DNA from 2 places in the Planococcus sp. RAB007_Raresut genome. Region 1 is predicted to be linked to the other one. Evidence: riboswitches for the same ligand, from Rfam matches in the RefSeq annotation. Region 1 holds a riboswitch; the other holds the start of a gene.

Region 1 (15,884 bases):
AAAGCGGCTCAAAGATATGAGCCGCTTTTTCTTATTGAAGTTCGATATTCTGCGGCTCTTCCCCTTTTTTATTCATCAGGCGCATTCTCGTCGGTTTAATGGCGATGATTAATAAGTTGGGATCATCCGGACCGCTGAACCAGCCGGAAAGATGTTCATTCCACAATTTTTCTAAAATACTGCGGTCGTCATGCTCGGACATTTCTCCCTCAATTTCCAGAAATGTGTCGCCGACACCTTCGCCCTCGTAACCGAGAAGGACGTGTGCGTTGGGGTTCTGTTCGAGTTCGTCGACCTTTTGCGTTTTTTTGCTGGTTGCGGTGTACAATGTGAATTCATCATTAAAAAAAGTCATATACCGGGAATGCGGTTTGTTTTCGGTGATTGTCGCAAGCACTCCTACATAACTGTCGTTCAAAATCTTCAAAGCGGCTTCTCTCAACTCTTGCTGATTCATGAAATCACTCCTTTTAAACTCCCTATTCCTTTTTAAACTTCAAATAAACATAAAAAAGATCCGTTATTGCAACGGATCTTTTGCTTTTAAAAGTTGTGCATGGACTTTTCCTGAAAATAAGGATTAAGATCCAGAGAATTTGTCTTCGCTGGAAGAATCGCTTTTCGTTTGACGCGGATTTTTTTCTTCCTGCTGTTCCTGCTTAAGGTCTTCCAAAGGAATGGTATCGACATTCATTTCTTCTTCGTGCATTTCGGAAAGTGACTCTTTATCGGTTTTCGATTGTTCCGGATTGTCCATTGGAGCGCCTTTTCTTTCTTCGCGGTCATCTTCAGTAAAATGTTTTTTATCTGACATAATGGAACACCTCTTTCAATTAGTCTTATCAATGTATTCCTGTTATTCAGGTATTTAAAACATTGAGCATTTGCTATAGAAAGTTTATAATAACTAGTCCTATACCTTTATGCTTAGCGATAAAATCTGTTTAAATATATGGTAAAATAGAATCATTGGACGAGAGGAGTTTTTACATGAGCACACAGGCTTCTATTAATGTTGGTGGACTGAGCTTTGAATGGAACCTTGAAAAAGGCGAGTTTTTATTCGAAGGCCAAAATTCGGTTCTGTTTTGGACTTCCACAGCAATGAAAATGTTTTTTGACACGATAGAAGAAATAGCAGGAGAAGACGCAGCGGAGGTAGTAATGGAAACTACCGGTTATCGCCAAGGGATAGTAGTCGCAGAGTATTTTTCTCGGATGGAAAATGTGAATATAGCAGAAGCGGCGGCACTGATCACCAATACATATGCTTCAGCTGGCTGGGGGATTGCGGAAACACATAAACTGGATGTTGAAAAGAAAACCGTTGAAGTCCATTTAAAAGACAGCTGGGAGCACAGTATTAATATTGCTCAGCAGAAGAAGACAGGCGGCAGATTTCTTCCTGCCCATTATGCAGGGATTTTCACCAAGCTTTTTGGAGAAAATATCTGGTACGAAGTAGATCATTTTCAATTGGAAGGTTTCAGCGAAACTGTCATCCGTTACTTTCCTTCAGATGAAACCATCTAAGAGAATATCCATCGCTTAGCGCGTTCAAAAGAATCTCAGCAAATAAGACAGCTGCAAAACCTGGTGGAAGAAAAGACTGCGGAACTGACCACACTGGTCAAAGAATTATCTTCGCCAATTATCCCAGTATTGGACGGTATTGTCGTAGTGCCGCTGCTGGGCACTTATGATGAAGAACGGGCTGAGGAACTATTAATCAAGACGCTGCAGAACTTGCCGACTTATAAAGCGAAATATCTGGTTCTCGATCTGACCGGACTTAATAATAATTTTACCCAGCAAGCTGCCGCGCTGATTGAGAAACTTGGAGCAACGGCCGGCCTCATTGGAACAGAAACAATCTTGGTAGGAATTTCTCCGAAAATGAGTATGGTGATTTCTGAAAGTGGAATTGGTATTTCAAAATTCGATTGCTTCCAAACCTTGCAGCACGGCATTCATTTTGCGCTCGCACAGAACGGAAGAAGCATTATATAGGAAAAGCGCCCTAAAGTTCAGGGCGCTTTTCCTTTTTTATTTTTGTGTTTTAATGATTTCGACGATTAATTTAGTTGCCTTTTCCATATTCTCAGCGGATATGAATTCGTATTTCCCGTGGTAATTTTCTCCGCCAGTAAAGATATTCGGTGTCGGCATTCCCATATAGGAAAGCTGGGAGCCATCGGTGCCGCCGCGGACAGGTACGATATTTGGTTCAATACCAAGTGTTTTCATCGCATTTTCAGCGGCATCCACAATTTGCATGACCGGCTCGATTTTTTCTCTCATATTGTAATATTGGTCTTCCAGTTCCAGTGTCAGTGTGTCAGCTCCATATTGTTCCTGCAATTTCTCAGCTGTCTGCTGCATATGCACTTTTTTCGCTTCGAATTTTTCTTTGTCGAAGTCGCGGATGATATAACTCAAAACCGCTTGTTCCACGTCACCTTTAAAGCTGTTCAGATGAATGAATCCTTCATAGCCTTCGGTTTTTTCAGGAACTTCATCTTCAGGCATGGCATTCTGGAATTTGATGGCGATTGTTGAAGCATTGACCATCTTATCCTTGGCTGAACCAGGGTGCACGCTTTTCCCTTGGACTGTCAGTTTCCCGGCAGCTGCATTAAAACTTTCGTATTGAAGTTCACCCAGTGGGCCGCCATCCATTGTATAGGCATATTCGGCGCCAAAGCGCTCAACATCGAATTTATGGGGACCGCGTCCAATTTCTTCATCCGGTGTAAAGGCGACACGGATTTTGCCGTGTTCGATTTCTGGATGCTGGATGAGGTACTCCATCGCCGTCATTATTTCAGCAACCCCGGCTTTATTGTCCGCGCCAAGAAGAGTCGTGCCATCCGTGGTAATCAGTGTATGGCCGATATAATTCTGCAGATCTGGAAAATCTTTGACTGTCATTCTAACAGAACCACTCAATGGAATATCTTTTCCGTCGTAATCATCTATACGCTGCGGATTGACGTTTTTGCCTGTAAAGTCAGTAGCTGTGTCGACATGGGCAAGAAAGCCGACTACTGGAAGTTCTTTATCTGAAGTTGCCGGAAGTGTGCCAAAAAGATAGCCGTAATCGTCCATTTGGACTTCTTCCAGACCAATTTCCTTCATTTCCTTTTCTAATTCATGCAGAAGGTCCCACTGGCCGGGAGTGGAAGGTGTTTCATGGTTTTCAAAATTGGATTGTGTATCGATTTTTGCATAGCGGATCAATCGTTCGATCAAAGTTTCAATCATGGATAGAGACCTCCTGAAGTATGTACTGGCTCTATTTTACCACGAATGAAAAGAATAGAGGAAATCTGAAAAAGCTGCCGGCCCTCACTGGGGATCGGCAGCTTTCTTCCGCAATACAGCTGACACCTTGTTTTCGGTGCCGTCTTTTATGCGGCGGATATTTTCGAGATGCTTCAAAAACGCCATCGCCATCAAAGAAAGTGCGATGACATAGGGCCAAAAGCCATCCGCCGGCCAGAACGCGATCAGAAGAAAAACGGCATATAATGCAAGTACGCCGATGACCAGATAATCTGTGGCAAGTGCGATGATGACAAGAAGTGCGAGCCCAAGAAGACCAAGCTGCCAGTCCAGCGCGATCATTACTCCGATGACGGCCGCGGTGCCTTTGCCGCCATTGAACTTCATATAGAAGGGGAAGTTATGGCCGAGTACGACTCCGGCTGCGATAAAGAATAAAATCGCCCATACTGTTTCCGAAGGCAGACTGCTGCTTCCCAAAAACAGCTGCATTGCGAGCACTGCGGCAAATCCCTTGAAGATATCAAGAAATGCGACCAGTGCGCCGTATTTCCAGCCAAGGACGATTGCCGCATTGGAGGCGCCCGAATTTTTGACGCCTGTTGACTTGATATTAGTGCCGGACAACAATTGGGCGACAAGGGAGCCATGAAGGCAACCGATTAAATAACCTGAAATAAGTGCGGAAAAAATCCAAAGAATCATAAATTGCCCCCTGCCTTTCATAATATTAAACGTATGAATGATGAGAAAGTTTCAAAATTATCCGACAGTCTTCTTGACAAAATATCGTATCATTATTTATACTTCTCAACAAGATGGAAAACTGAATCTGAATACTCTTATCAAGAGTGGCGGAGGGAATAGGCCCTGCGATGCCCGGCAACCACCAAGCAACCCAGCTTGGAAAGGTGCTAATTCCTACAGACTGGAACGACAGTCTGGAAGATGAGAGGAGGAAACTCCGTGTATAGCGGCCCTCTTCTAATTAGAAGGGGGCCTTTTTCTATTCCCTCATCTCCTTTAAGGTCCATCTACTAAAATTATTGGAGGAATGAAAAATGACGAATTTCAAAGCAGAAACAAACTTACTTCACGGTGGACAGCAGCCAGATCCTGTAACGGGTTCACGGGCAGTTCCCATCCATAAAACGACTTCCTATGTATTCCGTGACACAGAACATGCGCAGAATCTGTTTGGTTTAAAAGAGGCGGGAAATATTTATTCGCGCATCATGAATCCGACAGTGGATGTATTTGAGCAGCGTGTGGCGCTTCTGGAAGGCGGGACAGCGGCAGTCGCTTTGTCTTCAGGAATGGCGGCTATCGCGTTTTCAATCCTCAATATTGCGGAAGCTGGTGATGAAGTGGTTGCTGACAGCAATCTCTACGGAGGCACTTACAATCTATTCGCGAATACGCTGCCGCGCTACGGCATCAAAGTTAAATTCGTCGACGGCGCGGATCCGGAAAATTTCCGCTCTGCTGTGACAGATCAAACGAAAGCTTTTTTCGGTGAAACGATCGGCAATCCGAGTTTGAATGTTTTCGACATAGAGAAGGTGGCGGAAATTGCGCATGAATATAATATCCCTTTATTGATCGACAATACATTCGCTTCTCCTTACGGCAGCAATCCGATAGCGTTTGGAGCAGACGTCGTTATCCATTCAGCGACAAAATGGATTGGCGGGCACGGCACAACAATCGGCGGCATTGCGGTTGACGGCGGCAAGTTCAATTGGAACCACGAAAGATTCCCGAATTACACACAACCTGACGACAGCTATCACGGCATCCGTTACGGAATAGATGCGGAAGGCGCATCTTTCGCGACAAAATTGCGTGTGCAGTTATTACGTGATTTCGGACCGTCGCTTAGCCCCGACAGTGCCCATGCATTTTTGCAGGGCTTGGAAACATTACATTTGCGTTTGCCAAAACACAGCAGCAATGCGGCAATTATCGCTGACTACCTGAAGAACCATCCGCAGGTTGAATGGGTTAATTACATCGGCTTTGAAGATCACCCGTCTCATGGTTTAGCGAAAAAATACTTGAAGGATACATTCGGTTCGATCGTCAATTTCGGCATCAAAGGTGGCAGGGAAGCGGGTAGACGAGTAATCGACGGTGTCGGCTTATGGTCTCATGTGGCGAATGTCGGAGATGCCAAGTCGTTGATCATCCACCCTGCTTCGACAACGCATCAGCAATTAAGCGCGGAGGGATTGAAGCAGTCAGGCGTCACAGAAGAACTGATCCGTTTGTCAGTCGGACTGGAAAATCCGGAAGATCTGATTGCTGACTTGGAGCAAGCCATCAAAGCGGCAGCAGTTCAGGAAGTATAGGAGGAGAAAAAATGGGAACAGTAGCCATCGGGAACTTAACGTTGGAATCGGGTCAGGTGCTGGAAGGAGTGGAATTAGCGTATGAACGAAACGGCGATCCTTCTGCTCCGACCGTCCTGATCTGCCATGCGCTGACCGGGGATCAATATGCTGTCGGGAGCTCAGAAAAACCCGGATGGTGGAGCGGCTTGGCGGGTCCCGGAAAAGCTGTGGATACGGATAAGTTCCAGGTGATTACATTTAATATACTCGGGGGCTGCGATGGTTCGACGGGGCCATTGTCACTCAACCCGGCAACCGGCAAGCCGTATCGGTCGGATTTTCCTTTGCTGACGATCAAAGATTTGGTCCATGCCGAATATCGGGCGTTAAAAACTTTGGGCATCACCAAACTGAAGTCAGTGATTGGTGGTTCGCTCGGGGGCATGAAAGCCCTTGAATGGGGAGCGCTGTATCCGGATTTTATCGAATCCATCGTTCCGCTTGCTGTCACCCCAGCGTTCAGCAGCTATGCACTTGCTTTTAATCATATAGGTATACAGGCAATCCAAAACGATCCTGATTACCAAAGTGGAAATTACGATGGATCTTCTGACTTCAACGGATTCCACTTGGCAAGAATTGCAGGTATGATTAGTTACCGGAGCAGCAAACTGTTTAACGATCGCTTCGGACGCGCGAGCAATGGCAAGAATTTTGAAGTAGAATCTTATTTGGATTATCAGGGACGGAAACTGGCGCAGCGCTTCGATGCCAATAGCTATCTGATTTTATTGAAAGCTATGAACAGCCATGACATGGGGACAAGGAAAATAAGCGTTCCGATTTTTTCCGTTTCGTACACATATGATTTGCTTTATCCCGCCGAATTAATGATTCCTTGGCTGAAAGAGCAGCCTGAGGCCCGTTGGGAAATCATCGAAACTGATTATGGACATGACGGATTTCTGGTGGAGTTCGAGAAGTGGAGCGGTTCCATCCGTGAATTTTTACAAGAAGAGCATATTAGGGCGGCTCGTTAATAATTGGAACAAGAAAAAAGCATCCCGCTTTGGGATGCTTTTTCTTGTTCTTAAGGTTTTGGGATTCGGGTTTTCTTTGTCCAGACTCCGGCGGCCCAGCTCTTCGGGTCATAAGCCACTTTGGCTGTGCGGCTGAAAAGACGCCGCTTCGCCAAATCGTCTTATGCCTTTCAGAGCTTAACGGGCGCCGTCGCTTTTCGTTACTTAATCCTCATCCTTAATATCCACGTCATCCGGAATAGGGGTGGCTTTCCATTCTTCGAGCTGCTGTTTGGCGAGTTCCAGCTGTTGAAAATGCGTTTCGAATTGAGAGGTGTTGACCATGTATTGTTCTCCATCGTGGACTGCTTTGATACGTCCTTCAAGTATATAGCGGTTAATCTGCTCTTGCGGCATGGACAAATAAGCAGCAGTTTCAGGGACTGTCATATACATACGATCGCCTCCTCTTTTTCTTTTATTATAATCGCTGAAGAGCAGTATCTCAAACGATTGAAATAATGGTATGGTAATTGATATAACTGGAAATTCGAGGTGCAGGATATGAACGGGACTCCGTATATAATGGTGCTGCTTGCTGCGATGCTTTGGGGCACGACGGGCACAGCGCAAAATTTCATTTCAGGAGAGGCACATCCGTTGACAATCGGTGCATTCCGTTTGATGATTGGCGGTTTTTCCCTGCTTCTTTTTACATTAACAACGAAACGTTTCATTGTTCGCAGCGTTTCTTGGCCCGCTGTACTTGTTTCAGCAGCCAGTATGGCGCTGTTCCAGCCGTTATTCTTTTCGTCTGTGCAGTTGACCGGTATCGCAATCGGGACAGTTGTGGCAATCGGCAGTGCTCCGGTGCTTGCGGGACTGATCGAATGGCTATTTTTAAAGAGGCGACCCGATCGGATATGGACCTTGGCGACGATGATGTCGATCATCGGCTGTATTTTACTGTTCGCCAATAAAAGCGCTACAGAAGTTAATACGCTCGGTGTGGCAATGGCGCTGGGTGCCGGACTTGCATTTGCATTATATGCGATTGCCAGTAAGAGCGTTTTGGAATCGATGGAAGCTGTGCCCGCAGTGGCGCTTATTTTTTCTATTGCGGCTGTTTTTCTGATACCATCTTTATTCTTTTTTGATATTTCCTATATTCTGATTCCTGCAGATGCTGGGATTATATTCTATCTTGGGTTTGCGACTACAAGCCTTGCTTACATATTATTCTCAAGAGGTTTGAAGACCATACCCTCTTCATCAGCCGTCACCTTATCTTTAGCAGAACCGCTTACTGCATCGATACTCGGTGTGCTGGTGGTGGGTGAAGTCCTGAGCGGGCTTTCATGGACTGGAGTTGTTTTACTGCTTGGCGGTATTTTAGTGCTGACGATGGGCAAGAAAAGAAAAGCTGAAGATAAATATGAGCTTTCTTAATGAATGACAAGCTATCGTTTTTTAATTTTATGAGGCTATAAAGAAGTTTTTCTTTGTCTAGACTCCAGCTGCCCAGCTCTTCGGGTCATAAGTCAGCCCAGCTGCCGTGGCAAAGGACGCCACTCTGCTGTTCTGCCTTATGCCTTTCAGAGCTTAACGGGCGCTTGCGCTTTTCTTAAGAATTTCTTCACTTTTATCCTAGTATCCACTTAAGATTTTACCTTTATCATAAATATAGTGAGAAAAGAGGGAGATTGTATGAGTCAATTTACTGTATTAGTGACTGATGATGATCAGGATATCCGTGACGGCATTGAAATTTATTTAAAAAATGAAGGGTACCGAGTGCTGAAGGCCGAAAATGGTCAAAAGGCGATTGAGCTACTGGAATCCAATGAAGTGCATGTCATCATTCTCGATATAATGATGCCGACGCTGGACGGGATATCAGCAACATTCAAAATTCGGGAACAGCGGAATATTCCAATCATTATGCTCAGCGCTAAAGCGGAGGATTCAGATAAGATACATGGCTTATCAGTGGGTGCGGACGATTATGTAACCAAACCTTTCCATCCTATGGAACTGGTAGCAAGAGTCAAGTCACAACTGAGACGTTACGTGAGTCTTGGGACTTACCAAGATAAATCACAGCGTATTGAAATCGATGGTCTTGTGTTGGATTCTGATGCGAAAGAAGTATTGCTTCACGGAGATCCGGTGAAACTGACTCCAATTGAATTCAAAATCACTGAGCTGTTGATGGTGAATGCGGGACGAGTTTTCTCTATCCGCGACATTTACGAGAGAGTATGGAATGAGCCTGCATATAATGCGGAAAATATTGTCGCTGTCCATATACGGAAAATCCGCGAAAAAATTGAGGCTGATCCAAAGAATCCAAGATATTTGAAGGTGGTGTGGGGCATTGGCTACAAAATTGAAAAATGACCTATGGTCGATTTTTGCCGTAACGATAGCATTGTTTACACTTCTTTATTGTTTGTCCTTCTTTGTGGAAACCGTTTTTAATAGTCCTGCGATAGAATTACTGGCATCACTTCGAACGGTGTCCAAAGGGGAAATCTAAAATGAAGAAATGGCTTTGGCTGATAACTTTATCAATCGTATTGATCAGTATTTTCAGCGTAATGGAATTGGGCCCGAAATATTTCGGGAAATCTTATCTGGAGACTACTGACTTTAAAGAAGAATACAATCACTTTGTCAACCGGCTGATTGTTACTGAGTTGGACCCGCCACAAGCGGAAACCGAGTTCTCAGTATCGATGGAAGAGATCGAGGAATACCGGACTAGATACGGCACATTGGCTGAGCAGATTCAAAGCATTCAGGACCAATATAATCCAGATATAGAGTCCGCGCGCGAAAGCGAAAATGACAGCCTGCTGGAAATATTGACAGAAGAACGGGATGGCAAAATAAAGGCGATCCGCGACAATTTTGCGGATGATGACACCATCAGGGAAAAGATCCTTGAAGACAAACAACGGGCTGCTAAAGTTGCCGTCAATGGAGTATTAACCGAAGAAGGGAATTTCAATTCACAGTTTCCCTATTATGTTTACGACTTAACAAATATTGAGACTGGTGAAAACTTCAAAAAAGGAGAGATGAGCAGCCGCCCGTTTTATGAGAAGAAGTATACCAACGCTGCGCCGCTTCATTTCAATGGTGAAGAACTGTATTATTCCAATTACAATAATACTGATATGATGATTCCTGCCTCAGATGCCGAATTTAAAGGAATCGTTCAGATTGATCGTTCTCTTCTTGCTGCGAGCGACCGGGGCGCTGATATCGTAGGACATGAATATATCAAGAACACTTTGTATCTTTTGGGAGCTTTGGCGATTGCGGGCATTGTGCTGCTTTTTACAAAGTTGAAATTTGAACAAGATGCATTTTTGAAAACACCTCTATACAGAAAATGGTCGGCATGGCCGCTTGAAGTGAAACTTGGTCTTTTCGGAATCACCTTATTTTTTGCCTTGCCTTATGGAGTGGCAAACTCGCTAAGAATAATGGAATATACCATATACGGCGGTCTGCCCTCTTTTATCTGGAATACCGTAAAGAATTTCGCGATTAACGGTGTAGTGCTGGGATTGCTCATTCTTCAAGGAATCTGGCTCTACGCTTATTACAATAAATCAGATAAGCTGGTGGATGATTTTAGAAACAGTTATTTACAGCGTTCGCTGCAGATGTCGCGATATGCATTTTTAAGGAAATCAATCGGTGTCCAAATGTTGATTTTATTGACCGTAATATTCTTCTGGGGAGCAGGGACAATGCTGTTGTTCATATTTCCGCCGGTAATAATCGTATGGGTGCCGGCGACTCTTTTCATCGGCCTGCCGGTATTGCTGTTCATGATGAAACGGTTCAGTTACTTAAATGTTTTGATGGATAGTACACAAGCAATTGCGAATGGAAGTTTAAATGAACAGATTCCTGTTAAAGGCAAGTCACATTTAGCGCAGCATGCTATTCAGTTGAACCGCTTAAAAGAAGGCGTGCGCGAGTCCGTCTCGGAGCAGGCGAAAAGTGAAAGGCTGAAAACGGAATTGATCACGAACGTGAGCCACGATCTCCGAACACCTTTGACTTCCATCATTACCTATACGGACTTGATGAAGACACCAGATCTTTCCGCTGAAGATCGATTGATGTATGCCGATATTCTGGACAGAAAATCTCAGCGGTTAAAAACATTGATTGAAGATCTGTTCGAAGTTTCCAAGATGGCCAGTGGGAATATGGAGCTGCACCGCCAGCGTGTCGATTTCACGCAGCTGATGACACAGGCATTTGCCGAACATGCGGAAGATATTTCTTCGTCAGGGCTCGATTTTCGAATTTCAACACCGGAACAGCCGGTTTACATTATGGCGGACGGCCAAAAGTGGTGGCGGGTGTTGGACAATTTGATAATGAATGCCATTAAATACGCGTTGCCTGGAACCAGGGTTTTCGCAAATTTAAAAGAAACGAATGGCCAAGCGGAATTTATAATGAAAAATGTCACCCGCTTTGAGTTGGGTGAGAATACAGATGAATTATTTGAGCGCTTCAAACGGGGGGATGTGGCTAGGCAGACAGAGGGCTCCGGTCTCGGACTGGCTATTGCCCAGTCGATTGTCGATCTCCACGGCGGCATGATGAAAATCGAAGTGGACGGCGATTTATTCAAAGTCACTGTGTCATTGAGAAGTTTATAAAAACAGATGGAAAGGCTGTGTCCGAATGGGCATGGCCTTTTGCTATTTCATCTATATAACAAGAGGTCAGGTTTTGAAAAAGTGGAGCTAGGGGATAGAAGTTATGAACACAATAATTTTGAATGGAGGTCGGCATATGGACACTAGAAGTTATTTCAATAATTTCATGAACGCGCTTCCTGAAATTCTCTTGGCGATTCTTGTACTTATTATCGGTTATATTGTAGCCAAGTTGGTGGAGAAAGCGGTTTACAAATTATTGGACAAAACTAAGCTCGATGAAAAAGCGGGGATGTCACAGCAGAAATACAGCCTGTCGAAAATCATCAGTAAAATTGTATTTGTACTGATTTTACTTTTCGCTGTGGCCTTATTCTTCAATATCTTGAATCTTGGAGCAATCGGCGCGCCATTCCTCGGCATCTTCGATAATTTATCAGGTGCATTCCTCAGCATTTTGAAGGCTGCACTGATTCTTTTATTGGCTTGGATCCTAGCTACGGTTGTAAAACGCCTGATCTTAGTGGCAGGCAGAAAATTCGATTTTGGAAAAGTCACTAAAAAGACAGGGGCATCCAAAAAAGACACGGTGAAATGGACAGAAACGGCAGCGAATATTGCATTCTATCTGATCCTGCTGTTGTTCTTGCCGGCAGTATTGAGTGCATTGAATATCGACGGTCTTAGCGAACCATTTTCAAACATGCTTGCAAGTGTATTGAATTTCATACCGAAACTTATTGCTGCGGCAATCATCTTTGCAATCGGATGGATTGCAGCTACCATCGTTAAAAAAATCCTTTCCAAATTCCTGGAATCGATTGGAACAGATCGTTTGGCGTCAAAACTGAAGATTTCACAATTCTTTAGTGGCACAAGCGTATCGAATGTCATTGGCATCATTGCATTCATCCTGATTATGCTGCCAGTGACGATAGCAGCACTTGAAGTGCTTGCGCTTCGTGGAATTTCCGGTCCCGCAATCGCGATGCTGAATGATATTCTGGCCATGATCCCGAATATTATCGTAGCGATCCTGCTGATTCTTGCCGGAATAATCATTGGCCGCTGGGTCAAAGATTTTGTTGTCCAATTGATGAAAAACCTTGGAGTGGATTCACTTACTGAAAAAATGGGCATGAATAAAACCGCAGATCCAGATACAGATCCTTCTGCTTATTCACTGGCCAAAATTATCGGTGTAGTGGCACAGGTATTAATCATCCTGTTATTTACAGTTGAAGCTTTGCAATTATTGAACCTGGAATTCATGGTATCTCTGGCAACCGGGATCTTTGCCTATATTCCTGCCGTTATTGCGGCATTGGTTATTCTGGCAATCGGCTTTTGGCTGGCGAACCTGGCTGAAGATTTCATCGGCAGTGTATTCAAGAAATCTTCCGGTGGTCCTCACGTCTTACGCTATGTTGCCAAATATGCGATTCTGGCATTCGCGTTCTTCATGGCGCTTGACCAATTGGGGATTGCGGCATCCATTATCAATTCTGCATTTATCCTGATTCTTGGCGGAGCAGCCCTAGCATTCGGTCTTGCGTTCGGACTGGGCGGCAAAGAACATGCTTCCCGTTATTTGGATCGAATGGAAAACAGCTTGAAAGAGACGGAAGTCGACAAGGAACAATGGGAAGAGAAAAAGAGAGAGCAGGAAGCCAAGAAAGTTGGATTGGCAAAAGAAGCAAAAGCAGCGACCGATCCAATCGTAGAAAAAACTTCTCCTGACGAGAGACATCCTTATGAAGGAACAAGAGATACAAAAGGTCCGTCAACTGATTTACCGAAGAATTTCAATAAAGACGCACATGATAGCTGGAACGGACGAAACCGTAATATGGACGACCCGTTCAACGATAAATAAACACAAAAAAAGGCGGCTGAGGCCGCCTTTTTTTGTGTTTATTTGATTATATTTTTGATGGTCTGTTGCTTTTCGTTGTCCAGACTCCAGCGGCCCAGCTCTTCGGGTCATAAGCCAGTCCAGCTGCCGTGGCAAAGAACGCCACTCTGCTGTTCTGTCTTATGCCTTTCAGAGCTTACCGGGCGCAGTCGCTTTTCTTTATTCAGGCGGAGCCACCAATTTATGCTGGAAGGCATAGATGACCGCTTGCGTCCGGTCGTGGACCTCCAATTTCGAAAGCAGGTTGCTCACGTGGGATTTCACCGTTTTTACGGCTATGTAAAGCTCATCGGCAATTTCTTGATTTGTATAGCCATGTGCGAGCAGCAGAAGAATCTCCATTTCGCGTTCGGTCAATTCTTCATGGGGTACGCGTTCATGGCGCATCTGCTTCATCATTTTACTCATCACTTCAGGCTCCAGCACCGGAGTGCCGTTCATCGTTTCCCGGATTGAATCAGCGATGCGAGAAGCTTTGGATGTTTTTAAAATGTAGCTGACGGCACCCGCCTTCAGTGCAGGATATACTTTGTCGTCATCCAAAAAACTGGTGACGATCATGATTTTCGCTTCCGGCCATTCGTTGATGATCTGTTCGGTCGCCTCTGCGCCGTTCATGACCGGCATGACCATATCCATCAGGATGACATCAGGCCGCAGTTCAAGCGCCATTTTGACAGCTTCCTCACCATTCGCCGCTTCACCGGCAACTTCCATATCTTCCTGTGCCTGCAGATAAGCGGATACACCGATCCGGACCATTTCATGGTCATCAACTAACAGAATTCGTATCATCCGGTATCTTCCTTTCAATAGGTACTTTCACTTCAACAATGGTTCCTTCGGAAGGAACTGAAACGATTTTGCTTGTGGCACCAATTTCAATGGCACGTTCTTCAATGTGCTTTAACCCGTAGGAAGTCGACTTTGACTGTTCGCTTTCAAAACCGACGCCGTTGTCCTGTATGCGTAAAATGGCGAAATTATCCCGTTCGATAAAAAGAATATGGACTTCGGTGGCTTTGGAATGGCGCAATGTGTTCGACAATGTTTCCTGGGCAATGCGGAACAGATGGTCTTCCGCCCCTTTTTGCAAAGGCACTTCTTCGAGTTTATGTTCAATTGTAAAATAGACTTTTTCCTTCAATTCGGACACTAATTCAAATAAACCTTGCCGCAAACTTTTGTCATGCAAAGCCGCTGGCCGCAGATGAAGCAATAAAGCCCGCATTTCCAATTGTGCCTGCTGAACCATTTTTTCGGTCTGCAATAATCCGGCTGAGACTTCTTTTCCTTCGGTCATGGATGAAAGAAGCATCGAAGCCGCGAACAATTGCTGGGAGACGGAATCGTGCAATTCCCTTGCGAGGCGCTGGCGTTCCATGACGAGCCGTTCCTGGATGATCTGATCCTGAGTTTCGGCTCGCTCGTTGGCAATGCGTGTCAGGCTTTTGCGCTGAGATTCCAATAATTTTTGGAGTTTAAGTATCGATACAGAAAGTTGGGACGGCAATGTTTTCATTTGCGCAGCTTCGATGACGGTTTGATCTTCATTGCGCAGGAGAGCCTGGAAAATCTCTTCGATATCCTGAACCTTTGAACGCGATAAAGACTCGGTCCACCAGGAAATTCCGGCAGACAGAGCCACCATTAAAACAAACAGCCAGACACCGAATGGAAGGCCGGCTACAAAATCTTCCCATAAAACGGACCAGGTATTTACGGCAGGCAGACCTAAGAGAGCCAGTAGAATACTGAATATGATTGCGGCGAATAAAGCCATGAAAAATAAACTGCGCGGCAGAATCTGTCTCATCGGCGAATCACCTCGACATCCCCCATCCAGGTGGTGACCGAAACGATCAATTCTGTTTTCACGTCATCCATATTTTCATAGCCGTCTTTAGTGTGGACAGAGCCGTACCAGATCCGCTGCTTGTCACCGTTGAAAAAGCGGGCGTCTCCAAAAACAGTCGAGTAATAGACGCGTACCGGCACTTCATAGGGAACAATCAGGCGAACCCGGCCGAATCCCTGCCGAATTGAAATCAGGGATGTTTTCTTCGGTAAGACGGTTTGCGTTGCATCGATCAAGAGGTCGCCGACGAATCCTTGCACATGGATATCTTTCCATTCGTAGGATTCAATGGGCGTAGCCTGTGCTGAAAAGAATTTATTTTGGATCAGGCCTTTATCAACCTGACCTTTCAGCGGCACTTCCTGCTGCCATTCTTCACCTTTCCACAGACGGATTAAAAGGTATAGTGCTGCGGCTAAAATGAACAGGCGAAGACTCCACATAGAGAGGATCGAAATGCCGATCAGGATAAAGCCGGGCCAAAAATAGGACTGCCGGTGTTTTGGACTGGTCTTATTGCCATAATAGATGAGTCCGATGCCAAGAAGAACCAAAAACACACTGCCATTTCCAAAAAAAGCAGCTTCTACGAATATGAGAAATAATGCACTCAAGGCAAAAAATGCCTGTCTGTTGGTAGAAAAATAATTCATCGCAGTTTTTGCCTCCTTCTTTGCAGCAGAAAAGTAAGAGGGAAGTCTGCCCCTCTTACTCTAGCTTACACAATTTCTTTGGATTTAGCGCTGTTTTTTTCCAGCGCTTCAAGACGGCGTTCCATTG
Region 2 (15,884 bases), on a different contig from region 1:
CAGGCTTATACAAATACCCATGCTCCGCTTCCGGTCATCAAAGAGAAATTCGAAGCTGCACTCGCACAGGAGAATGTCATCGGACTCAGCATCGCCACCCGTCCGGATTGCCTGCCGGATGACGTGGTCGAGTATCTTGCTGAATTAAATGAACGTACTTATTTATGGATTGAACTGGGTTTACAGACTGTCCATAATAAAACCGCCCGATTAGTAAACCGGGCACATGATTTTTCTTTATATATAGAAGGAGTCGAAAAATTGCGCAGCCGCGGCATCCGCGTCTGTACCCATATCATCAACGGATTACCGCTTGAAGACCGGGATATGATGATGGAAACAGCACGAGAAGTCGCTAAATTGGATGTCCAGGGCATCAAAATCCACCTGTTGCATCTTTTAAAAGGCACACCCATGGTCAAACAATATGAAAAAGGCATGGTGGAATTCCTTGAAAAAGATGAATACATCAAACTCGTAGCCGATCAGCTGGAAGTGATCCCCCCCGAAATGATTGTCCAGCGCATAACCGGTGACGGCCCTATCGAATTGATGATCGGTCCGATGTGGAGCGTCAATAAATGGGATGTCCTGAACGGCATTGACGCTGAACTTGAAAGGCGCGGAAGCTGGCAAGGGAAATACTATCAGGGGATGGTGGAAGCATGACATTGATGCGTGTTCTGCCATTCACTAAATCTTTATTGCAAGAGGCGGTTGTTGAAGGCGATAAAGTGGTTGACGCGACTGCCGGCAATGGCCATGACACATTGTTTCTGGCCCAACTAACTGGTGATGCCGGAAAAGTTTACGCCTTCGATATTCAGGAAGATGCTGTCCGAGCAACTAAAGAACGGGTCAAAGACTATCGCAATGTCGACGTGATTCTCGACAGCCACGCCAATATCGCTCAGTATGTCACAGAAGAAATTGCCGCAGCCGTCTTCAACCTTGGCTATTTGCCAAAAGGCGACCACAGCATAATCACGAAATCAGAAACAACGCTGGCAGCCATCACCCAATGCTTGGAGCTTTTGAAGGAGACAGGAATCGTCGCCATCGTCATCTATTCGGGACATGAAGGCGGCAGCGAAGAACGGGATGCCGTAATGGGTTTTGTGTCACAGCTGCCGCAAACCAAATTCGATGTAATGAAATACCAATTCATCAATCAGCAGCATTCCCCTCCTTTTCTGGTTGCAATTGAGAAAAAAACAAAGAAATAATCAATATCAAAAAGCGATTGTATCAAACGATGCAATCGCTTTTTCTATTCTCCTAGAGATTTCCCGCTTTTAGAATACAGAAAATTCTATAAACAAATGAAACTTCGCGCTACTGAAACCGTATAATCTAATAGTAAAGGATAAAATTTCCACCGACTTATTGCCGAAAGGAGGAAAATATAATGAAAAATATGATCACAATTTTATTGACTGTCGTTATTATCGGTGCCTTGAACTGGATCGCTTCTGTACTTTTGAATATGTCATTTCTTGATATTTCGATCCCCGTCGGCGGTCTTGCCCTCATTCTAATCTATTTTATCACCAGCAAAGGCGGCATGGCTTCAAGGCAGATGGATATGTCGATACAAGGGCAGACCGGAATTCGGATGGAACACAAAGCTGCCGTTTCTGAGCGCTCTTATATCCTGATTGGATCCATCATGTATGTAGCTGTTATGCTGGTCGTTTCATTTTTTGCTTACCGGGAATACTTTCTGGGAATTGGCTTCTAGGTTTCAGCGCACAGCCATAAACCGATGCATTAAAAATACCGCCCGATGCACAAGCATCCCAGCGGTATTTTTTATTGTTCTATTTTGCTGCGTGAATTTCTTTTCTTCATTTCATCAGCCACCAGCTCAAACGTCTTCAGTTTATCATTGAAATCATAAGCCATGGAAACCAGCATCACTTCATCTGCCTGATATTCCTCCACAAGCTCTTCCAATCGATCTCCTACCATTCGGGGCGTGCCGACGATCATGCGGCGCCGATTCTCTTCAACAAGCAGCTTCTCAAACTTTGTATATTCATAAGCAAGCGCCCTTTCAGGCGGCGGCGTGCCCTTCGAAGGCATGCCTTGTGCACCCATTGATAAGGCAAGATCCAAAGAAGACGCGATTCTTTCGGCTTCCTCTTCTGTTTCCTGGCAAATGACGAAAATCGCAAATCCGACATAGGGGCGAGCGTCTCCGGCTGATTCAAAACGTTCCTTATAAGTACGGGTAAAATCCTGTCCGCCTTCACCGTTGATGAACTGTGCGAACATATAAGGCAGCCCTTTTTCAGCCGCCAATAAAGCCGACGTCATACTTGAACCAAGAATCCATATCGGTGGCGCTGATTCAGTCAGCGGTGTCGCTTTCATACCGTGGTACATATGGTCTTCCGGTATTGCATCGTTCAGATACATGGACAATTCGTCTATCTGGTCCGGAAAACGGTCGACATTCCGGGATCTTCCTTCATTCAACGCCAATGAAGCTCTGGGCATTCCACCCGGTGCCCGGCCGACGCCTGCATCGATACGGCCCGGGTATAGCGCTTCCAGCAATTTAAAATTTTCCGCAATCTTGAAAGAAGAATAATGCGGAAGCATCACGCCTCCGGACCCCAGCCGGATTTTTTCCGTCACTGCCCCCAAATGGGATATCAGGATTTCAGGAGATGAACCTGCCAATGTCGCTGCATCGTGATGCTCTGATACCCAGAACCGGGTGTAGCCCCATTTTTCTGCAGCTTGCGCCAATTGGGCTGTCTGCTTTAAGGCTTCGCCGGGGTTGCTTCCTTCCGACACAGGAGACTGATCGAGAATACTATAACGCAAAACCACATTCATCCACTCCTTTCAAACTTTATTTCAATTCTTATTTCACTAAATAGCCGATAGACCGTAAAACATTTTTTATGAATAAATGCGAGGTCGTAAATACATCTTCGCGCTCTGGTTCCTGAAAAAGATCATGATAGGCATCTTTCCATTCCTTATAACTGAATTCTTTAAGATTCTGCTGCTTCAGCCAGTTTTTCGACGCTTCTTTATCAGCAATCAAATCCTTCTCTGCCGTCTGAACAAATGTCGGAATATCCGGATAAACCTGTTTACCGCTTGCAGCCTGTTTCATATATGCCTGCAGCTCACGGTACCAGCCGATTGATATCTGCGGTTTATATAATTCATCGTCCTTTTCAAGTTCGATCACTTCAGGATTCCGGGTCAGATCTTCAATTGTAATTTCGTGTTTTACTTTAATCTGTGAGGTGATTTTCGGCACGCCTGACAAAGCGCTGGATAATTTGGAAGGTGTCCGCAGCAGATGAAGCCACGGAGAAGTAAATACGGCACCTGCCACTTCAATGGAATGTTTGCTCAAATAATTGATGGCCAACGTAGCTCCCAATCCATGTGCCACAATGAACACCGGTATCTCAAGCTCAATTGCCACATCCAGCATTTCACTGACCGCCTTTTCATAGGCTTCGAATGATTCAGTGTGTGCTTTTTGAATCGTCCCGTTTTTACCGTGGCCCGGCAGATCTCCCATCACCACTTCAAAACCGGAACTTCTCCATTCCTTGATCTGCCAAGCGTAGCGCAGATGATGTTCGTATGCACTGTGAATAATTACGATCACTGCTTTCGCCTGGCCTTCAGCCTGCCATTTCCACATTTGCCAACGCCCCCTTTAATCTATCTTCTATTAATATCAGATCTTAAAGTTGACCTTTCAAAAGGTTTTGCTACCATTAAAGATATCTTATCTTGATTAAAGGAGTTTTACCATGATTTACCCATACAATGACAAACACCCGCAAATAGACCCATCCGCTTTCATCGCTGATTACACAACCATCACTGGTGATGTGAAAATCGGCGCAGAATCTTCCATCTGGTTCAATACAGTCGTCCGCGGTGATGTAGCCCCAACCGTTATCGGCAATAAAACAAATATCCAGGATCTCTGCATGCTGCACCAGAGCCCCAATAATCCATTGATTCTCGAAGACAATGTCACAGTGGGACACCAGGTGACGCTCCATAGCTGCATCATCCGTAAGAATGCATTGATCGGCATGGGATCTGTTATCCTCGACGGCGCTGAAATCGGTGAAGGTGCATTTATCGGAGCCGGAAGCCTCGTACCGCAAGGAAAAGTCATTCCACCAGGCAAACTGGCATTTGGGCGCCCCGCTAAAGTCATCCGGGATCTCAACGAAGACGACATCGCCGACATGGAACGCATTGTCCGTGAATATGCCGAGAAAGCCGCTTATTATAAATCCCTGCAGAAATAATAAAACCCGCACGAGCCATGAGGCTTGTGCGGGTTTTTGTTTTCATTAAATTCCTGATTGTTCTTTCAAAGCATCTGCTTTGTCAGTGCGCTCCCAAGGAAGATCCACATCTGTGCGGCCGAAATGGCCGTAAGCTGCAGTCTGCTTGTAGATCGGACGGCGAAGATCAAGCATCTTGATCAAGCCAGCCGGACGCAAGTCGAAATTATTGCGGACAAGATCGATGAATTGGTCTTCACTGATTTTGCCTGTGCCGAATGTATCAACTGAAATTGAAACCGGATGTGCAACACCGATTGCATAAGCAAGCTGCACTTCACATTTATCAGCCAATCCTGAAGCGACAATGTTTTTCGCTACATAGCGCGCTGCATATGCACCGGAACGGTCAACTTTCGTCGCGTCCTTACCGGAGAATGCACCGCCGCCGTGGCGTGCATAACCACCGTAAGTATCAACGATGATTTTACGGCCAGTAAGACCCGCGTCTCCTTGAGGTCCACCGATTACAAAACGGCCAGTCGGGTTGATGAAATATTTTGTTTCATCATCCAGCAAATTAGCCGGAACGACTTCATCAATGACATATTCTTTAATATTGCGCTGGATTTGCTCAAGCGTTACTTCAGGATGATGCTGTGTTGAGATAACAATAGTATCCACGCGAAGCGGCTTATCGTTTTCATCATATTCAACAGTCACTTGTGTTTTGCCGTCAGGACGCAAATATGGAAGAATCTCTTCCTTGCGCACTTCTGCTAAACGGCGAGCCAATTTATGTGCCAATGAAATCGGCAATGGCATCAATTCCTCGGTTTCATTGTTCGCATAACCGAACATCAAACCTTGGTCGCCTGCTCCGATATCATCCAGTTCTTTATCTGTCATCTGGCCTTCGCGTGATTCAAGAGCAACGTTCACTCCTGCAGCGATATCAGGCGATTGCTCATCAATTGCAGTCAACACCGCACTTGTTTCAGAGTCAAAGCCGTATTTCGCCCGTGTATAACCAATATCTTTAACAGTCTGGCGCACCACTTTCGGGATGTCGACATATGTTGTTGTTGTAATTTCCCCTGCTACAAGAACAAGTCCTGTAGTAACGGTAGTTTCGCACGCTACTCGTGCATTAGGGTCTTCTGCGAGGATCGCGTCCAGGATGGCATCTGAGATTTGGTCACAGATCTTATCCGGATGTCCTTCTGTTACTGATTCTGATGTGAATAATCGACGGTTTGTCAAAAAATGTTCCTCCTTATATCCTGCGAGATTGCTCTCGAAATTGATACGGTACTCGTTTTCCCATGTCAAGTCCGTTCCAAACATTATGGATTGAACTTCAAGCCGTTGTGGCCTTTGTACACGAGGATTAAGGGCGATTCATAAAAAAATCCCTTCACTCATCATTCAATGAGGAAAGGAGAAATCATCATAAGCACCTTTCACTCTTATCATCCAAGGCCTGTGAGCCTTGCTTCAGGTTGGGCACCAGCGCTGCATCAATGCAGCAGGTTGCCGGGTTTCATAGGGCCTGCCCCCTCCACCAGCTCGGAATAAGAGTATCCGTTCAATTTTTCATCATACGGAATTGGATATATGATGTCAACGTTTTTTATGTTTTATTCGCCTATGATGCATGAAAACATCCTATTTCGGGTATTAATTATGCACAAATGATGAATTTTCAATTCCAGCGGGTTATTAGTATAGACTAATCGAGTTAATGTGTTATACTATTGTTCGAATATAACTCTTCCCCAATGCCTTGGGAATAACCGAAAAGGAAGGTACATATATGAACTCAGTTAACTTCGCAAGCGATTTGAAAGATCTTTTAAACGGCCCTAACGTCAATGTCCAATGGTCGGTCCCACAATTGGTGGAGGCAGCCACTTCACGTGGAGAAGCGATTCTGACGCGCGAAGGCGCAGTCAGAGCCGAAACGGGTAAATACACAGGCCGGTCGCCTAAAGATAAGTATATGGTAGAAGAAGATATTTCGAAAGATAAAATTGACTGGGGTACAGTAAACCGTCCGATTTCTTCTGAAGTTTTTGAGAACCTATATGCAAAAGTACTGAAACACCTGAAAGAAAGAGAAGAACTTTTCGTCTTTAAAGGATTTGCCGGTGCAGACCCAGAGTCACGCCTTCACATCCAGACGATCAATGAATACGCGTGGCATAATCTTTTTGCCCACCAATTATTCATCCGTCCAACTGAAGAGGAAATGAAAATCCATGACGCAGAATTCACTGTCGTCTATGCGCCAACTTTCAAGGCTGACCCATCTGTGGACGGCACTGATTCCGAAACGTTCATCATTGTTTCCATGGAAAAGAAAGTAATTCTGATCGGCGGAACTGAATATGCCGGCGAAATGAAAAAATCCATTTTCTCAATCATGAACTATATCCTTCCCGAAAAAGGCATTTTGCCGATGCACTGCTCTGCTAACGTAGGCCAGGATGGCGATGTTGCTTTGTTCTTCGGCTTGTCCGGAACAGGGAAAACGACGCTTTCCGCTGACCAGGACCGCAAACTGATCGGTGATGACGAGCACGGCTGGTCTGATAACGGCGTTTTCAATATCGAAGGCGGCTGCTATGCGAAAACCATCAACCTTTCGCGTGAAAATGAGCCACAGATTTTTGATGCAATCCGTTTCGGATCTGTTCTTGAAAATGTTGTCGTTGATTTAGAAACACGTATTCCCGATTACGATGATGGTTCATTGACTGAAAACACACGTGCTGCTTATCCGATTGATGCAATCGACAACAGCATCCATCCTTCAATGGCTGGACATCCGAAAACGATCGTCTTTTTGACTGCTGATGCATTCGGCGTATTGCCTCCTATCAGCCGTTTGTCGAAGGAACAGGCAATGTACCATTTCCTAAGCGGCTATACATCGAAACTGGCAGGCACTGAGCGTGGCATCACTTCTCCGGAAGCGACATTCTCAACTTGCTTCGGTTCACCTTTCCTTCCATTGCAAGCAACTGTCTACGCAGAAATGCTCGGCAATAAAATCGATGAACACGAAGTGGAAGTTTTCCTTGTAAACACTGGCTGGACTGGCGGCGAATACGGCGTCGGCAACCGCATGAAACTTTCTTATACACGTACTATGGTTCGCGCAGCAATCAAAGGCGAATTGAACAATGTTAAGACTGAACAGGAAGCTGTCTTCGGACTAAGCATTCCTCAGGAAATTCCTGGCGTGCCAACTGAGGTTCTTAATCCTCGTGACGCTTGGTCTGACAAAGAAGCTTACGATGCGAAAGCACAGGAGCTTGCTCAGAAATTCCAGGACAACTTCAAGAAATTCGGTTCCGTATCAGCTGACATCAGCGCTCAAGGCGGACCATTGAATAATTAATAAGCAAAAGCACATCCGGCAAGTTGCCGGATGTGCTTTTTAATTTGCAGTATCCTGTTCTTTTTCTTTCATCCAATGCGCTAACGCGGCAACTGTCTTACGGTTTGCTGTCGGTGGAAAGAAATGCGTGTACTCCGGGAAATACCAAGTTTCATGAGGATGATCATTCAGTTTTAAGGCTTCTTCCAAAAGATAAGCCTGCGCCGGCAGTACGTTGTCATCTTGCAGTCCGTGAATGATCAGCATAGGGGCTGTCGCTTCCTCGAGACGCATCAGTGGATTCCGTTCTTCATAAGCTGTCAAAGCTGTATTCGGTGTTCCACCGTAAATACGTTTCATCATGCGGCGCATATCCGGCCTCTCTTTATAGGTTAAAACGGTATCCGTTACACCTGCCCATGTCACAAGCGAAGTGATGTCGTCCCGCAGCACCGCTGTCCACAGCGCCATGATGCCGCCTCTCGAAAATGCCAGCAGATGCACGTGGCCATTGCAGAATTGTTTCAGCACATCCACTGCATGCACCGCGTCCCAGCGATCGGCACCTGCAAATTCATCGCGCCCTTCTCCACCTCTGTTGCCCCGGTAATAAGGCGCAAACACTACAAAGCCTTGAGCGGCATATTGGGCAGCCCGTGCCGGCCTCACCATGCCAATTGACTGGATACCGCCGCGCAAGTAAAGCATTCCGCTGTAATTTCCCGGCTTTTTCGGCTCCGCCAGTAGACCTTTGACCTTCAAACCTTCTGACCAATAAACGATTTCCGTCAGCTTCACATGGGGATTCGGCGAAGGGTAAATTCTTTTTGATTTAATCTTCCCATTTTCCATCCAGTTTCACCCGCTCCATAATTTGTTTCATTCCTTCATCTTTCATCAGAAAGCTGAAGTCGCTGTCCAAGTCCAAACTATCAACCATAACAGCTCCATTTGTTTCCATCAGATCAATTTCATCTACCGCTGCAACAGTTCCTGTAAATACCGTCTTAGAAAATGGCGGCTCGCTATGGACCAAGTATTCCGCAAACCATTCAAGCTCTTCGATTACGCCGCCTGTTTCCTCGTATACTTCCCTTTTGGCGGCTTCGGCCAAACTTTCTCCTGCTTCCGCTTTGCCACCGGGAAACTCCAGCCCCCGCTCCCTGTGTTCGGTCAGCAGCCACTTTCCTTTGAATTTCGCAATAACCAGTACGTGTCGGCTTTCCACTTGAAAAGCATCCTTTTCAAACGATAACCGGCAAGTGAAGCCATTCAAATCCGTATATTCCATCCTGTCTCACTCCTGAACAAATAAAAAAAGCGCACACAATTCGTAACGTGTGCGCTTGTGTAATTTTATTTTACTTCTTTTCGCCAAGGAATGCTGAAAGCATCCATGAATGCTTCTCAAGGTTCTGGTGAATGGCATTCAACATATCTTCTGTCATATCGTCGCCGTCTTCAGCTGCATATTCCATGCCTTTTTTCAGCGACGCCATAATTTTATCGTAATCACTGACAACCGTCTCGACCATCTGATCAGAAGTCTCTTTGCTTGTTGCTTCATCGACAACAGACAATTCCAGCTGCTCTTTCATTGTCGCAACAGGTTTACCTCCAAGCGCCAGTAAACGTTCTGCAATTTCATCCATATGCAACGTAGCTTCATTGTACAATTCCTCGAACTTTACATGAAGTGTAAAGAATTGATGGCCTTTCACGTACCAGTGGAAATTATGTAATTTAGTATAAACCACCGACCAAGTTGCGACTTGCACGTTTAATTCCTGATTTAATTCTTTTGACATCTAAATCCACTCTCCATTCAAATTAATAAGTTCTTCTACTTTATTAATACCTTTAAAATGCCTACAATAAACATGAAGAGTTTCCAATCTTATGGAAAGAAGAAGGCGAACTATATGAAAACAATACTCATTAAAATTTTCCGTTTCTATCAGCGGTTCATATCTCCCCTGTCACCGCCAAGCTGCCGGTTTTATCCGACCTGTTCCCACTACGGCATCGAAGCCGTTGAAAAGCACGGTGCATTAAAAGGCGGTTACCTGGCAATAAAACGAATACTCAGCTGCCATCCATTCAATAAAGGCGGCGTTGATTTCGTACCTGAAGAATGGCCTCCAAAGAAATAAGTTGGAGGTTTTTCTTGTGTTTAAATAGGGTTTGCGGTAAGATACTCTTTGTAAATAAAACGTAATCGTTACATTTTGGAGGATCAACATGAAAAAATCAGCTCTATTTATTCTATTAATATCAATACTTATATTGGCCGCCTGCGGCGATTCCGGAACAGAGAATACTGATTCCACAGCAGACAGTTCGAAGATTCAAGTTTATACAACTGTCTATCCGATCACTTATTTCACGGAAAGAATCGGCGGGGATCAAGTCGAAGTACAATCCGTCTACCCGGCTGGCGCGAATGAACACACATTCGAACCCACCCAGCAGGACATGATCGCTATCGCAGAAGCTGACCTTATGTTTTATATCGGCCTTGGCCTTGAAGGTTTTATTGATAGTGCGAAAAAAACGCTTGATGGCGAAGATGTCGAATTTGCGGCACTTGCGGATTCAATCACTGATGAGCAATTGGAGGCTGCACTTGAACATGACGGCGAAGAAGCCCATGAGGACGAACATGAAGAACATACAGAAGAAGCTGACCACGATGGCCATGACCACGGCTCGACAGACCCTCATATCTGGATGTCGCCAAAGCTCAGCCAGCAACTTGCAACATCCATCAAAGACTCGCTGATTGCTGAAGATCCGGATAACACAGAAGTTTATGAAACGAATCACGCCAAGCTGATCGAAGAGCTCGAACAATTGGAAGAATCATTCAGCCAATTGCAGGAACGCGTATCAAAGGATACTTTTTTCGTATCCCATGCAGCTTTCACTTATTTAGCGGAACCATATGGTTTTGAACAGGTTGCTGTAGCTGGCCTAAATAGCCAGGACGAACCGTCACAGAAGGAATTGACGGAAATCGTCGACATGGCGCGTGAGAAAAACATCGAATACATCGTCTTCGAACAGAATGTTTCTTCCAATCTGACAGAAGTTGTCCAGAAAGAAGTCGGTGCGGAAGCAGTGCAAATGCATAATCTTGGCGTATTAACACAAGAAGATATCGATAATGGAGAAACCTACTTCACTTTGATGAAAAGAAATCTGGAAGTCCTTGAAACTATTCTTAAATAAAAACGCACCCATTGCGGGTGTGTTTTTTTTGTAAACGATTATAATAACAAAATCCCAGACCTGTTTTCGGAATTTTCATTTTTATTGTATACTGATTATAACTTCTTTTTGAAAAGGATGGTCCAGATGAAAAAATTGCTTGCCGCTTTAACAGTCGCAGCGATCCTGACAAGTCTGATATTGACCCGTTCCATGTATGTAGAACAATTGGAAATACCGATTATTATCATTGGTACGGCTCTGCTTGCTTTAATGCTAAAGTTTCCTGAAGATCGAAAAGAAAAAATGCTGGCACATGGCATGCGTATTTTTGCGGCATTCGTAATCGGCTGGCTTTTCTCCACACTCGATCTCCTGCTTGACCATCTGTTCTATTATCAGCAAACCGGCTTTGAAGACGGCGCCTACCTGTCACTGCCCTTCAAATATGAAGAATTCGCTGACAGCTTCTTTCTGTTAGCTATCTCCTGTATGGCGGCAGCAGCAGTATTCATCCTGATACAAACTCTTTTCAAAGCACTGAAATCTCCACGTAATCCAGTCTATAAATAACATGCAAAAAGCGTCCAATGGCAATCATTGGACGCTTTTTTGCTGTTCCATGGATTTTAGAATGCTTTCAATACTCCCACTCAATGCTCCGACCAAAATCTGAACGTCCGGTAAATAATAGAAAGTGCTGGTCACTTCAAAGTCGAATACCTCTTCAGTTTCCGAAAGCAGATATACGGGTTTACCTTGTCCAAGCGCCATTCCCAATTCAATATGGCTGCCTTTTCCTGCCGGCAATAAAACGATTATAAAATCCGCCTCAAGCACAGCTTTCTTCTCCAGCGTTCCATACAACGCCAGTTCTTCAACCGAAGAGGCGCGCAGATTTGCTGTCCAGTCAAAGGTTTGGACGTGTCCCGCCTCTCTTAAAAGGCTGGCAGCTTCCCTGACCTTATTCTTATTTGCAAAACTCGAAGCGATATAAAACTTCATCAGCCCTCCTTACTTCCTTCCCCCAGATCCAAAACAAGCGGTTCTTCCTCTTTTGCAGCTTTTCGAAAGGCATTCAGCAATAGAATAAAGGCGATATTTAATATTAATAAGACGATTATCAACAGAAACGCGAGTACCTGCAGGCTTTCATATACAAAAGCTATCATGACAGCGCTTAGTCCAAGCATCAGCAAATTTGTGGGAATATAAACATTGAATAAACGCTGTGTTCTATTAAACAATTCCATTTCCCCATTTTTGGCCGCCAGCTTTATTAACATCCTGAACAGATAAAATGTCAAAACAATTTCTCCAGCGAACAAAAAATTAGAATAATAATACCAGGGGCCCCTGTCAACAAGATTAAAATCAATGAACACAGAAGGGATCGAGATGAAGATCAGACCAATTGAGATATAAGCAGCCTGCCTGCCTTCATCAATAACTTCTCCGATTTTATAGCAACCGGCTGCAATCAGGAAATATCCTATCGGATCCGCCAAGATGTCGACCCCTATACGAATGGCGAGAAAAATGAAGACGTATCCATATAAAATCTGTCCCAATGATCCTTTCATTTATTTACCCGCCCCTTTTTGTTCTATAATTGTACGACTGTCCTCTCGAGTCAAGATTGGAATGTGATATAGAGATGCTGGAAATCTTATAGCAGTACCGTTTTTATCTTCGCCATCAATCATTACCCATGAATTTAATACGTATTTTAAATCTCCTCTATTCTGAATCGAGATTGCGAAACCCTCATTTTTCTTAAAATTCAGGGGGAATTCCAAATTGGGTAATTCATCGCCTTTTCCTGCTTTTAACCGGTTCTCAATCTTTTGGACATAATTAACATTATTAAAATGATCTTCAGTATTCGGCACATGAACTTTTAAATTGGCCATACCATATGGAGGCAAATGTGGTTCAAATCCATTTATCGATATTTCTTCTTCCACCTCAAGATAGGAAACTGTCAATTCACCATCTCCTGAAGACATCTGTGATAGATAAGGTTTTGACGACTCGTCCTCAGGATGAATAATGATTTCTCCGATATCGGCTGTGAACGAATCACCGCCAGCCAAATAGACAGTAATTTCGTTAATGATAACTTCTTCTTTTAATTTACTTAATTCATGTGGATCCATTTTGACGCTGAGCGTCCTCAATTCATGCGAGCCGAATTACTGCACGTAAGATGTTCCTTCCGTAAACATTACCTGAAAATCATCGACAAAAGCCGGGATATCGCCCAGTGTAATCATATTAATCGTATTATCATCACTCTTATTTGTTATGTAGTAGAATTGCATCTGCAAGTTTTCATGTGCATAGTCTTCAAAATAATGATCCAGGAAAACAGGCTGTTCCAGCTGCTGCGAATAAGCATAAGTGGCTGCAGCAATCCAACCTAAGATAATTACGGATAAGACAATAAAAAATATACGTGGACTCATGAAACACCCCTTACCTCAAGTCTTCTCAATCACCTTAATAGTATTTTATATACGTCGGTTCTCTTCTTTGATTTTTATAAATCTCAAATGGTTATATGTTTTTCACTTCTTTTTTACAATATTGATAATCCCTTTCCATCCAAAAACCGAGGAATACTGCAGCAGCTATGGCAATCCCGCTAATAATCAACAAAACGTAGCCAACTTCACTTTGGCCGCCTCTTTCAGCACTGATAGCTACGGCAATAACATTCCCTGTAAAACAGATGGAAGCAATTATGAGGAAAGCCATTGACGCAAAAAATCTTTTCAACATCTTTTCATGACTCCTATTCTTTATATCTATTTAAATTACGAACTATACAGAAAGTTCCAATTAATCGTATCATATTTTCGTTCTATAAAGGCAAAAAAAATAAAGCAAGACTCTTAGAGCCCTGCTTTATTTAAGTCGACACTATAGCCGATGCCGGCAAGCTGCTGCAATTCGATTTTCCCATCCATAACTTCAATCTCAGGTGCAATCAAGTCTTCATCCCAAAAATGCCGGGAATCTGAAAAATCACCAGGTAGCACAATATCCGGCAGAGAAGCCAACGCCAGATTATGGGCTTTGGAAACGCCAAACTCAATCATGCCGCCTACCCACATCCCGATGCCATTGCTCCTGCATAAATCGACAACTTCCAATGTTTCATGCCAGCCGCCCAGCCGTCCCATTTTCAATACAATGATATCGGCTGCCTGCATCTCAATCATCCGCAAAACATCATGGACGCTTGTAATGCTTTCATCCAAACAAATAGGCGTCTGCATAGTTTTTTTTGCCTGTGCGTGGAGATCCCATTCCTGTTCCCCGAAAGGCTGCTCTATCAAAGAAAATCCAATTTCATCAAAAAGCGTAAGCTGAGTAAAACTCTCTTCACTGAATCCGCCATTCGAATCCGCAAAAAACATTATATCAGGATAACGGCTGATAGCCTCTTTCAATAAAACTGTATCAGATTCTGGCGTAATTTTAATTTTGATGCGGCTATAGCCGTTTAAGGCTGCCTGCTCGATGTCACGCAAAAGGCCTTCAGCACTGGCTGCCACCACTACACCTGCCGGAATATCCTTATGGATTCCGCCAATATACTGCCATAACGGGACCCCTTCATATTTTGCAAATAAGTCCCAAACAGCCATTTCGATGGCCGCTTTCGCCATATGATTGCCTTTGACCGGTGCAAAGGCAGTGGCTGCTTCGTGAGGTGACGACAGGTTTTTATCCAGCAATAACGGCTTTAAAACCCGCTCCATCACTAAAGCACAGCTTTCCACCGTTTCTTCCGTATACCAGGGAGTTGAGAATGCTACACATTCTCCGAAACCTTCCAACCCGCTGTCAGATACGACTGTTACTATGATTGATTCACGGTCGTTCACAGTCTGCAGGGAAGTGACAAACGGTTTTTTCAGCTTTTTATGAATTCGCTGGAATTTAATTTCCCGGATCGTCACACCCATGATTTCAACTCTCTTCTAAGCACTTTATTCGAAGCATTGCGCGGCAATGAATGGACTGCACGGATCACTTTCGGGATTTTATAACCGGCAATATGCGATTTCAAATAATCTTTTAAATCTTCCATCACTACTTCTTCATGAAGAACCACAAAAGCCGCCGGCACTTCTCCCCATTGCTCATCGGGCATGCCGCAAACTCCCGCTTCGCGGACAGCCTGATGCCCAAGCAGGGCCTTTTCAATCTCCGCCGGATATACATTTTCACCGCCGGATACTATCAGATCCGAACGCCGGTCAACGACAAACAGGAAACCATCTTCATCCAAGTATCCGATGTCACCCGTATGGAACCAACCATCCTCCTGCACATCCCGCTCCGCAAATTTGCCGATATACCCTGGTGTCACCTGCGGACCCCGAATCATAATTTCCGCTTTTTCACCAGGTGCTGCATTTTCACCAATCTTTATTTGATATAAAAATAAAGGCTTGCCGGACGAACCGATTTTCCTTTTGGCATCTGCCGGCTGCAATGTGGTCGTTTGAGACGATGTTTCCGTCATGCCGTATGTCTGCAGAACAGAGATGCCGAACTTCTCAGCCCGTTCCATATAGGAAATCGGAACCGGACCGCCGCCGGCGAGCATCGCTTTAAAATTTGACGAGACATTTAGGTTTGCTGTTTCCAGCTCACTCAAAACACGCTCCAGTGTCACTGCCACCACAGACATATGAGTCACGGTTCCGTTGCTTAATTCATGAGCACAGACTTTTGCATCGAATTTCGGATGAAGCTGTACACCCATGCCATAGATGAGTGACCGCATCAGTATCGAAAAGCCGCTGATATGGAATAACGGCATGACACAGAGCCAGACGTCCCCGGGTGCAATGCCAATATTCAATGCCGAGGAAACGGCACTTGAGAAATGGTTCTCCGCTGTTTGCCTTACACCTTTTGGATATCCTGTGGTGCCGGATGTATACATGATTGAAATCGTCCGATCCTCTGCCCAATCTTTTTCGGTT

The links. Region 1 has a riboswitch for S-adenosylmethionine ahead of AC2Q9J_RS10325 (O-acetylhomoserine aminocarboxypropyltransferase/cysteine synthase family protein). Riboswitches for the same ligand answer to the same signal wherever they lie in the genome.
Region 2: linked by a shared signal. The riboswitch ahead of metK (methionine adenosyltransferase) and the one ahead of AC2Q9J_RS10325 (O-acetylhomoserine aminocarboxypropyltransferase/cysteine synthase family protein) in region 1 are both predicted to bind S-adenosylmethionine.

The regions. Positions count from the first base shown of each region.
Region 1 is NZ_JBXYIF010000004.1:314,547-330,430, reverse strand. Features, by position in the region: gene AC2Q9J_RS10350 (pyridoxamine 5'-phosphate oxidase family protein) at 32-457, opposite strand; gene AC2Q9J_RS10345 (YczO family protein) at 581-814, opposite strand; partial or broken gene AC2Q9J_RS10340 (STAS domain-containing protein) at 991-2,010, shown strand; gene pepT (peptidase T) at 2,047-3,264, opposite strand; gene AC2Q9J_RS10330 (glycerol-3-phosphate acyltransferase) at 3,349-3,990, opposite strand; SAM riboswitch class I at 4,125-4,240, shown strand; gene AC2Q9J_RS10325 (O-acetylhomoserine aminocarboxypropyltransferase/cysteine synthase family protein) at 4,347-5,636, shown strand; gene metX (homoserine O-acetyltransferase MetX) at 5,648-6,658, shown strand; gene AC2Q9J_RS10315 (helix-turn-helix domain-containing protein) at 6,863-7,093, opposite strand; gene AC2Q9J_RS10310 (EamA family transporter) at 7,202-8,086, shown strand; gene AC2Q9J_RS10305 (response regulator transcription factor) at 8,345-9,037, shown strand; gene AC2Q9J_RS10300 (HAMP domain-containing sensor histidine kinase) at 9,178-11,331, shown strand; gene AC2Q9J_RS10295 (mechanosensitive ion channel) at 11,468-13,207, shown strand; gene AC2Q9J_RS10290 (response regulator) at 13,406-14,041, opposite strand; gene AC2Q9J_RS10285 (sensor histidine kinase) at 14,019-15,062, opposite strand; gene liaF (cell wall-active antibiotics response protein LiaF) at 15,059-15,757, opposite strand; gene AC2Q9J_RS10275 (PspA/IM30 family protein) at 15,823-15,884, opposite strand, start outside.
Region 2 is NZ_JBXYIF010000003.1:11,837-27,720, reverse strand. Features, by position in the region: gene mnmL (tRNA modification radical SAM protein MnmL/YtqA) at 1-669, shown strand, start outside; gene mnmM (tRNA 5-(aminomethyl)-2-thiouridylate-methyltransferase MnmM) at 666-1,226, shown strand; gene AC2Q9J_RS06775 (hypothetical protein) at 1,409-1,741, shown strand; gene AC2Q9J_RS06770 (LLM class flavin-dependent oxidoreductase) at 1,813-2,841, opposite strand; gene AC2Q9J_RS06765 (alpha/beta fold hydrolase) at 2,876-3,679, opposite strand; gene AC2Q9J_RS06760 (gamma carbonic anhydrase) at 3,792-4,304, shown strand; gene metK (methionine adenosyltransferase) at 4,350-5,546, opposite strand; SAM riboswitch class I at 5,750-5,864, opposite strand; gene pckA (phosphoenolpyruvate carboxykinase (ATP)) at 6,100-7,689, shown strand; gene AC2Q9J_RS06745 (alpha/beta hydrolase family protein) at 7,729-8,520, opposite strand; gene ytkD (RNA deprotection pyrophosphohydrolase) at 8,501-8,959, opposite strand; gene AC2Q9J_RS06735 (Dps family protein) at 9,030-9,476, opposite strand; gene yidD (membrane protein insertion efficiency factor YidD) at 9,591-9,821, shown strand; gene AC2Q9J_RS06725 (metal ABC transporter solute-binding protein, Zn/Mn family) at 9,910-10,899, shown strand; gene AC2Q9J_RS06720 (hypothetical protein) at 11,026-11,451, shown strand; gene AC2Q9J_RS06715 (group-specific protein) at 11,476-11,883, opposite strand; gene AC2Q9J_RS06710 (hypothetical protein) at 11,883-12,461, opposite strand; gene AC2Q9J_RS06705 (hypothetical protein) at 12,462-13,037, opposite strand; gene AC2Q9J_RS06700 (hypothetical protein) at 13,074-13,346, opposite strand; gene AC2Q9J_RS06695 (hypothetical protein) at 13,438-13,662, opposite strand; gene menC (o-succinylbenzoate synthase) at 13,776-14,855, opposite strand; gene AC2Q9J_RS06685 (o-succinylbenzoate--CoA ligase) at 14,846-15,884, opposite strand, start outside.